Regions from separate parts of the Amycolatopsis halotolerans genome, predicted to be linked through region 2. Evidence: riboswitches for the same ligand, from Rfam matches in the RefSeq annotation. Region 2 holds a riboswitch; the other holds the start of a gene.
What was found. Region 2 has a riboswitch for thiamine pyrophosphate ahead of thiO (glycine oxidase ThiO). Riboswitches for the same ligand answer to the same signal wherever they lie in the genome.
Positions count from the first base shown of each region.

Region 1: it holds a riboswitch for thiamine pyrophosphate, as region 2 does, so the genes downstream of both, ACFORO_RS37375 (thiamine ABC transporter substrate-binding protein) here and thiO (glycine oxidase ThiO) in region 2, are expected to answer to the same signal.

Region 1 is NZ_JBHRWI010000056.1:73,403-78,227, reverse strand. It holds gene ACFORO_RS37385 (restriction endonuclease) at 220-1,830, shown strand; gene ACFORO_RS37380 (4a-hydroxytetrahydrobiopterin dehydratase) at 2,441-2,731, opposite strand; TPP riboswitch at 2,756-2,867, shown strand; gene ACFORO_RS37375 (thiamine ABC transporter substrate-binding protein) at 2,899-3,966, shown strand; gene ACFORO_RS37370 (ABC transporter permease) at 3,942-4,825, shown strand, end outside.
Region 2 is NZ_JBHRWI010000020.1:549,016-553,840, reverse strand. It holds gene thiS (sulfur carrier protein ThiS) at 1-7, opposite strand, end outside; gene thiO (glycine oxidase ThiO) at 7-1,095, opposite strand; TPP riboswitch at 1,092-1,197, opposite strand; gene thiE (thiamine phosphate synthase) at 1,228-1,893, shown strand; gene ACFORO_RS17695 (hypothetical protein) at 1,963-2,766, opposite strand; gene ACFORO_RS17690 (threonine ammonia-lyase) at 2,918-3,862, shown strand; gene ACFORO_RS17685 (SDR family NAD(P)-dependent oxidoreductase) at 3,972-4,652, opposite strand; gene ACFORO_RS17680 (MarR family winged helix-turn-helix transcriptional regulator) at 4,733-4,825, shown strand, end outside.

The DNA.
Region 1 (4,825 bases), on a different contig from region 2:
GCGCGGGCCGGCAAGAGCGGCTAGCCGCTCGGTCCAAGTAGGCACTCTTCGTAGTCTCTGCTCGAAAACTAGCGCAGTAGGACCAATCGACTTGCGACGTCCGAGTGATCGCGCGGTGGAGACGCGAGTGGCAACCTAAAGTCGATCTGGGCAACGGGTTACTGCTGCTCCCGAGCCACATCCCAATTAGAGGTAGCCGAGGCGGAGGCGGGGCTGGGCATGGCGCAAAGCAAGGGGCAACAACGACGCGAGCGTGAGCGCCGAGCAGCCTTGCAAGCGCAGAAAGCTCAGGAGAGATTCATCGCTCAACAGCAGCGGGAAGCTGATCGTCAGCAGCGCGAGGCCAAGCGCGCCGAGGCGCAGGCGGATCGTGATCGCAAAGCGCAGTACCTCGCTGAGCGGGTCGCGGAAGCAGAAGAGCTCACGGCGGCGACCGCAGCAAGCTGTGAAAGGCTTGCAAGTGTCCTGCGCGCGGGCTTGACGCGTCGAACACCGCTCGACTTCCGTGGCATGCGCCTTGACTTCGTCGCTGAGGAATTGTCGGCGGGAAAACTGTCGGACGCGGAGCAGCCGCCGCTTTGGGAAGACTTTGCTCCGCCAGCGCCTGGTCTTCTGTCCCGTATGTTCGGTGGAGACGCTCGTTATAGCCAGGCGGCCCAGGAAGCTCGCCTCCGATTCGAGCAGGGGCAGGCAGCTCATCGGCAGCGGGAATCGCATCGTCTTGCCCAGCTCGAACAAAGCCGCAAGCGGCATGCGAACCGCGAGGAGGAGCGAAGGCGGCATGTCGATCAGCACAACGAACAGGTCGATGCGCTCCTGAAAGCATTCCGCCGCGGTGACCAGGCGGCTGTTGAACGTTGTCTCCGGCTGGCGTTGGAAGCGTCGCCAGTCCCAGACGGTGTTCCTCAGGAGGCAGAGGTCGGGTACCGGCCGGACAGCGGTCAGGTCCTGGTCGTTCGCGAGCTGCCGGACACGGAGGTGATCCCGACCGAAACGGTGTTCCGTTATGTCAAAGCGCGCGACACGATCGAGTCGACGCCGAGAAAACCTGCCGACGTGCGGCAGAGGTATGCCGACCTCATTGCTCAACTTGCGTTGCTCGTGCTGCGAGATACGTTCGCTGCGGCGCCGACTGGACTCGTCAGCGAGGTAACAGTGAACTGCCACCTTTCAACTACGGACCGGGCGACCGGTCAGGCGATCCGGCCATGTCTGCTCACTGTGTCGGCGTCCAGGGAGAAGTTCGACGAGTTGGTGCTCGACAAGCTGGAGCCGCGGCAGTGCCTCCGTCACCTGAATGCTCTGATGTCACCTCACCCGTATGACGTCGAACCTGTGAAGCCGATTTTCGATCCCGACTTGACGCGGTTTCGCCTCGTCGACGCCCACTCCGTAGCGGCGGGCTTGGATTCCCGCACAGTTCTGGTTGAGCAGACGCCGAACGAGTTCGAGCACCTCGTCCGTGAACTGTTCGAAGCGATGGGCATGAAGTCCTGGGTGACCCAAGCATCGCGCGATGACGGCCTCGACGCCATCGCGGTGAATCCAGACCCGGTCATGGGTGGTCTGGCGGTCATCCAGGCCAAACGCTATGTCAAGAGCGTTCCTGTCGAGGCCGTGAGGGCTCTCTGGGGCACGATGGAGGACAAGAAGGCGGGGACGGGCATCATGGTCACCACCTCGTACTACGGCAAGGCGGGTCATGATTTCGCGCAACGGAACGAACGCCTTCGGCTGATCGAAGGCCCAGAGCTGAAGCACCTGATCAAGGAATACCTCGGTCAAGATGTCATCGTCGGGGCGAAGGAGCCGCCCAAGAACCGTCGATGACGGGGATGTCGTTAATCCGGTGCCGAAGGTTCGAGTACTGACGCGCCCGAGGGCGGCGAGTAAGGGACCGACACCGTCGCGGGTGCCGGATACCTATCGGCCCAGCGGTCCACCATCCGGCTCCGGAACGCGGAGGTCCTTCTCGACAAGCTGTTCGCCTGCTACGAGCGGCTGCCGGAGAGCATTCGCCTGGACCTGCCGCTCAAGCAGGTCTGGATACTCGCCGAGAAAACCGGCTGACGCTCAGCCGAGCAGGCCGAGCACAATCATCGACAACAGGACGACAGCGGTCGAAAACACCGCGACCCACGTGCGCTGTGCGGCGGTGAGCTGGGCGGATGTGCTGTTCATGGCGAGTCCTAGCGGGGCGAGTGCCGATGATTCCGCTGGGATAGCGCCTTGATCTAGCTCACTGTTACCGCTTGTGATCAAGGTCACGCCGGTTGCGCGCGGTGTGCCACAGCACCCCGCCCGCGGCGGCCACCATCAGGCCGAACGAACCCATCCCTACCACGAGTGCCTGGACCATCCCGGCTCCTTCCGTCGCGTCTGTCCGGGAGACGCGCGAGGGGGCCGGTCGTTATGCCAGGGTTGCGGACGTCACACCTGGTCAGCGGGCTGCCAGCACCTCGTCGATCCGCCTGGCGAGTGCGAAATCGCGTTCGGTCAGGCCGCCTAGATAGTGGGTGCTGAGGCGGAAGGTCAGCGTGCGCCAGCGGATGTCGATGTCGGGATGGTGGTCGGCCTCCTCGGCGAGCACGGCCACCCGGTCCACCACCTCGATCGCCGCCGGGAAGGACGAAAGTTCGACTGTCCGCACGATGGTGTCGTCCTCGCGCCGCCACTCCGGAACGGTGCCGAGGGCCTGGTCCACCGCCGAGTCGTTCAATAGCTGAGTCATCACTCCATGGTGTCGGCTACGCTGCGGCATTGCCACGGGAGTCCGGTACGCCGGGCTGAGAGGCGGGCCTCGCACCCGCGACCGTTCGCACCTGGATCCGGATCATGCCGGCGTAGGGAGGCCGTATCGCTCTCCCTCATCCGGCGCAGTGCAGGAGGGGAAGAATGATGTCGCGGACCGTCCGCACGGTGGCCTGTCTCGCAGGGGTCTCGGTGCTCGCCAGCGCCTGCTCGCTCTCCAGCGGCGACTCCGGCGGGTCGTCCGCGAGCTCTGACCAGCAGACTCCGACCGTCACGCTGGTCACGCACGATTCGTTCGCCGCCCCGCAGGACGTGCTCGACGCCTTCCAGCGCCAGTCCGGGATCAAGCTCAAGATCCTCAAGTCCGGCGACGCCGGCGCGCTCACGAACAAGCTCGTGCTCACCAAGGGCAGCCCGATCGGCGACGTCGCGTACGGCGTCGACAACACCTTCGCCTCGCGCGCGCTCAGCGAGGGCGTCTTCCAGCCCTACACCAGCCCGGAGGCCGACCGCGGCCCGCAGCGCTACTCCGTCGACCCGCAGCACCGGCTGGCGGCGGTCGACCTCGGCGACGTCTGCGTCAACATCGACCCGGCCTACTTCGCGAGCAAGGGCCTCCCGGAGCCGAAGACCTACGACGACCTCGCCGACCCCAAGTACAAGGACCTGACCGTCGCGGAAAGCCCGGCTACCGCGTCGCCGGGGCTGGCTTTCCTGCTCGGCACGGTCGCGAAGTACGGCGAGAACGGCTGGCAGGGCTACTGGCAGAAGCTGAAGGACAACGGCCTCAAGACCGTCAGCGGCTGGGAGGAGGCCTACACCAAGGACTTCTCCGGCTCCTCGGGCAAGGGCCCGCGGCCGATCGTCGTGTCCTACGCCTCGTCGCCGGCCGCCGAGGTCGGCGAGGACGGCAAGCCGCGCACCAAGGCCCTGCTCGACACCTGCTTCCGCCAGGTCGAGTACGCGGGCGTGCTCACCAACGGCAAGCAGGTCCCGCAGGCCCAGAAGGTCGTCGACTTCCTGCTGTCGCAGCAGTTCCAGACGACGGTCGCGGCCAACATGTACGTCTACCCGGCGCGCCAGGGCGTCGAACTGCCCGCGGGCTGGGCCACCGCGGCGCCACAGCCGCAGACGCCGGCCACCATGCCCGCGGACAAGGTGCAGGCTGGCCGGGAGAAGTGGATCGGGGAATGGCGCTCGCTCATGGGCGCGTGATCCCCGCGCGCACCATCGGGCTCACGCTGCTCGGCTTGCTGCCGGTCGCGTTCCTGGTGGTGTTCTTCGCCTGGCCGGTCGTCGCGATCGTCGGCCGGGGGTTCTCCGCGGGCGGCGTCGACACCGTGCTCGGCGACCCGCAGACGTGGCGGCTCGCCGGGTTCACGTTGGCCAGCGCGGCCGCGTCGACGGTGGTCGCGGTGCTCGCCGGGCTGCCGGTGGCGTACCTGCTGGCGAGGGTCCGGCTGCCGGGCGTCGGATTGGCGCGGACGATCGTGCTGGTTCCGTTCGTGCTGCCGACGGTTGTCGTCGGTCTGGCTTTCCGGGCGATCTGGCCGGACGGTGGCGTGCTTCCGCTCGTGCTGGCCAACGCGTTCTTCAACGTCGCCGTCGTCGCGCGCACGGTCGCCGGGCTGTGGGCGCATCTCGATCCGCGAGCGACCGAGGCGGCGCGGGCGCTCGGTGCGTCGCCGTGGCGGGCGTTCCGGTCGGTGACTTTGCCTGCGCTCGGCCCGGCGGTCGCGTCCGCCGCCGCGGTGGTGTTTCTGTTCTGCGCTACCAGTTTCGGCGTGGTGCTGATTCTCGGCGGCGGTAGCTACCGGACGCTCGAGACCGAGATTTATCTCCGGACAGTCGACCTGCTCGACCTCTCCGGTGCGGCTGCGTTGTCGTTGATCCAGTTCGCGGCCGTGGTCGCTGCGCTGGTGCTGGGGGCGATGGCGCGTCGGAAGCGAGAGAACGCGGTGAAGCTGCGGTCCGCGCAGGTCACCGCGCGTCGGCCGCGCGGAGCAGAGTGGTGGACGGTCAGCGCCGCGGTCGTGGTGCTCGGCCTGTTGCTGACGCCGATCGTCTCGCTGCT
Region 2 (4,825 bases):
TCTCCATCAGACTCGCTCCTTCTCGACCAGCCGGGCGGGCGTCGCCGCGGCGACCTCCGGCGACGGGGCTTCGCCAGCAAGCCACGCGACCACGGCGTCCGCCGTCGCGGGTGCCATCAGCAAACCGTTGCGGTGATGCCCTGTCGCCGCGTACACGCCTTCGCTCACTTCGCCGATGTACGGCAAAGCGTCGCGGCTCGCGGCACGCAGTCCGGCTGCGACTTCCACCAGCTCGTACTCCGTGATGCCGGGCAGAATCCGCTCCGCGTTCTCCAGCAGCTCGCGTACGCCGCGCGCGGTGACAGCTTGGTCGAAACCCGCTTCGTACTGCGTCGCGCCAAGGACCAGTTCGCCGTCTTCTCGCGGTACCAGATAGATCGGCCGTCCCTCGACCATCGCGCGCACTGTGTACGGCGGAGGCGGCAGACAGCCCCGACGTGGACGCAGTCGCAGAATCTCGCCCTTCAGCGGGCGTACGGCGTGCTCCAGCAACGGATGCACCTGCCCGGTCCAAGCACCGGCGGCAAGGATCACCGGGCCGGACACTTCGGAGAGGCTCTCGAGCCGCTCACGACGGAACTCGACCCCACGCTTCGTAGCCGCTTCGCTCAGCGCTGTAAGCAGTTTCCGGTTGTCCACGGCTAAATCGCCCGGCACATGCAGGCCGCTGCGAACCGCGCCGAGGCCCGGCGCGAGCCGCTTCGCCTCGCGCCCGGTGAGCGTCTCGACGTCGCGGCCGAGCGAACGCAGGTACCCGGCGAGGATGTCGAGGTGCCCGGCGTCGGCGCTGTCGAACCCGACGACGATCGTGCCGTGCTCGGCCAGCCCTGGATCGGTCCCTTCGGCGGCGAGCTCCCGCGCGAAGCTGGGCCAGCGCCGCAGCGACGCTTCCCCCAGGCTGAGCACGGCTTCCTCGCCCGGCCACGCCTCAGTGACCGGGGCGAGCATCCCGCCGGCCAGCCAGGACGCGCCGCCGTGCACGGGATCCGGGTCGACGACCGTGACGCGCCATCCACGGGCGGCCGCGCGCCAGGCCGCGGACAGCCCGATGACGCCGCCGCCGACGACAGTGACGGTTGTGGTGCTGGTGTTCACAGTGGAATCACGCTCCCTGCGCCGGCATGACCCGGATCAGGTTCCACGGTCGGAGCGGCAGCTCCCTCTCAGCCCGTGCCTCGGGCTCCCGTGCGGACTCCCACACCGTAGCGCGCGGGTAACGTCACCGCCATGCCTGCCTTGACCGGAGACCAAATTCGCACCCGTCTCGCCGACGCCCGGCTGTACTTGTGCACCGACGCGCGCGCTTCTCGTGGAGACCTCGCGGAGTTCGCTGACGCTGCGTTGGCCGGGGGCGTTGACATCGTGCAGCTGCGGGACAAGACCGGCGGTGCGCCGCTGGAGGCCAAGCAGGAGATCGCGGCGCTGGAGGTGCTGGCGGAGGCTTGTGCGCGGCACGGGGCGTTGCTGTCGGTGAATGACCGGGCGGACGTGGCGCTGGCCGTGGGCGCGGACGTCTTGCACTTGGGACAGGACGACATCCCGGTCTCGCTGGCGCGCCGCGTCCTTGGCGACGACGTGGTGATCGGCCGTTCCACCCATTCGGAGCAGCAGGCCGCCGCGGCCGCCGCGGAGACCGGCGTGGACTACTTCTGCACCGGCCCGTGCTGGCCCACCCCGACGAAACCCGGCCGGTTCGCGCCGGGGCTGGGCTTGGTCCGATCCACCTCGGCTCTCGGGACGGAGCGGCCCTGGTTCGCGATCGGCGGGATCGACGAGGCTCGGTTGCCGGAGGTGCTGGAGGCCGGGGCTTCTCGGGTGGTGGTCGTTCGGGCGATTACCGAGGCGGAGGATCCGAAGGCGGCCGCGGAAGGGCTGAAGGCGCGGCTTTCGTAGAGGGCCGTGAGGGGAACCCTGAGGGACTCAGAGTCCGTGAAGGTTCCCCTCACGGATCGCCGCGGGGAGCTACTCGCCCCCGTTTGACGGGACTGCGGGGGCGGTCGGCGTCTGGCTGGTGGCGGGGGCCTGCGAACTCGTGCTCGGGTTCGAGGAGGTGGACGGCGGGCGCGTCTGCTGCGTCGGCTGCTGCGAGGACGGCGGAGCACTCGGCGTCGTGGTCGGAGTGGACGTCGGATTGTTCTGCTTCGACTCGCCGGGCGGGGGCGTCTGCGGTGCGGTACTCGGCGTGTTGTCCGGGTGATCATCCCGCTGCTGGCTGGTATCCGGCTGCCGAGGAATCAACCCGGTCGACACGTTGCCCTTGGTAGTCAAGTCCAGACCGACCAGAACAATCAACGCGACAACGAACGCAGCGACGCTCGACGCGATGATCAACGGCCACCGCATCTTCCGCAGCTTCTCGCCCAGGCTGTCGGACTTCTCCGGTTCAGTCGGCTTCAGTTCGGACAACCGAACTGTAGGCATGTTCGCTAAATCGGCCGGGAGATACACCGTTGGCGCATCGCCAGGGCCAGCCGACGCGACGTCCTCAACCGGCACCCGCACCGGAGCGAGCCCGGCCCGGCTGCGTCGTGCGGCCGTCTCCATCGCCTTCCGCGCGGCATCACGAGTTCGCTGCAGGGAACGCAGATACAACTCGCCGCCGACCGTGCTGACCACGCTGGCCACCCCGGCGCCGATGACTGTTCCCGCGACCCCCAGCGTCGAACCCAGCAACGCGGCGGTGACCGCCGCCAGCGCCGCGGCGAGCACCGAGGTCGTCCGGAGTTTCTTCTTGTCCTCCGCGGTTTCCTTCTGCTCCTCGCTCATGATTCCGATCTGATCGTTCCCGGCCGTGTCCTGTTTCTTCAACGGTTAAGTCGCTTGAGACGCTCCCTTCGTTGCCCAGGCGTGAGGGACGCCACGTTGACTGTCCAAAATGGATAGACTAAAGCTCACACTTTCCTGACATACTCGCCGCATGCACCTCGTGACGATCTCCGACATCGAAACCGCGGCCGAGCGGGTGAAGGGCACCGCGGTGCACACTCCGCTGCTGCGCCAGCTCTGGGTTCCCGGCGAGTTCTGGGTGAAACCCGAGAGCCTGCAACCGATCGGCGCGTTCAAGATCCGCGGCGCGTACAACGCGATCGCCGCACTCACCGACGCCGAACGGAAACGCGGCGTGGTCGCGTATTCAAGCGGCAACCATGCGCAAGCGGTCGCCTACGCCGCGCGCGAATTCGGGATTCCCGCGGTGATCGTGGTGCCGGACGTCACTCCGCGGCTGAAGGTCGAAGCCACCCTCCGCTGGGGTGCGGAAGTCCGCGAAGTGCCGATCGCGGAACGGGAATCGGCGGCGCTCGCGCTCGCGGAGGAACGCGGTCTCACGCTGATCCCGCCGTTCGACCACCCGGACATCATCGCCGGGCAGGGCACGGTCGGCCTGGAAATCGCCGAGGACCTGCCGGACGTCGAGACCGTGCTGGTCCCGGTCAGCGGCGGCGGCTTCGCTTCCGGCGTCGGCACCGCCATCAAGGCGAAGTGCCCGAACGCGAAGGTCTACGGCGTCGAACCGGAACTGGCCGCCGACACCGCGGCCAGCCTCGCCGCGGGCGAGATCGTGGACTGGCCCATCGCCGAACGCGCCCGCACCATCGCGGACGGTCTGCGGGCGCAACCGTCCGAGCTCACGTTCGCGCATCTGCGGCACGTCCTGGACGGCGTGATCACCGTGACCGAGGACGAAATCCGCGACACCGTCCGTGCGCTGGCCCAGCAGGGCCGTCTAGTGACGGAGCCCAGCGGGGCCACTGCCCCGGCCGCTTACCTGCACCACGCGGACGAACTGCCCGGCGGTCGCACAGTCGCGATCGTCTCCGGCGGGAACATCGATCCGGCGATGCTGGCCGAACTGCTCGCCTAGGCCCGAGCGCCCCAACGCCACATTGGGTGCGTCTGACGCACCCAATGTGGCGTTCGGTGCGTCCCACGCACCCAACGCCACATTGGGGCGCTTAACGGGACCGCTGCGGTCACCAGTTGACGGTCTGGCCTTGGCGGTCCAGATAGTGCAGCCCGCCCTTGCCTGCCCAAGCCTCGATCGTGTCGGCGACGCCGGGGATGCTCTCGTCGATAGTCAGCCGGGCACCCGGCCCGCCCAGGTCCGTCTTCACCCAGCCGGGCGCCATGAGCAGCAGGGTGCGCGGGTCGTCGGCGTGCCGGGCGGCGAAGCTGCGCATGAGCTGGTTGAGCGCGGACTTGCTCGCCCGGTAGACCTCGAAGCCGCCCTTGGTGTTGTCGGCGACGCTGCCCTGGCCCGACGACATCACGCCGATGGTGCCCGTCGCGGGGACCAGGTCCCGCAGAGCCTCGACGACGCGCATCGGGCTCAGCGCGTTGGTCACCATGACCTGGGCGAAGTCCTCGGTGGACACGTCGGCGAAGGTCGCCGAGGGGTCGGTCGTGTAGTTGGTTCCGGCGTTGACGAACAGCAGGTCGAACGCCGATCCGGCCAGCCGTTCGCGCAGCGCCGCGACTTGATCGGGCACCGCGATGTCGACGGTCTCCACCGCGAGCCCGGCCAGCTCGTGCAGCGGGGAGGGCGCCCGCTCGGTCGCGGTGACCTGCCAGCCGCGGCCGAGGAACTCGGCGGCCAGCGCGTAGCCCAGCCCCCGCGAGGCCCCGATGATCAGCGCGCTCTTGGCTTCGGTCATGACCGCCTCCTTAGCTATCAATTGATAGCTAACCTACACTGCCAGGGAGATACCTGTCAAAAGATAGCTATGCTGACCGGGTGAAAGACGACCAGCTTTTCGAGCTCGCCGACCTGATCCTCGCGGTGGCCCGGCACATCAACGCCGCCAAGGAGGCCAACGCCGAGTCGGGG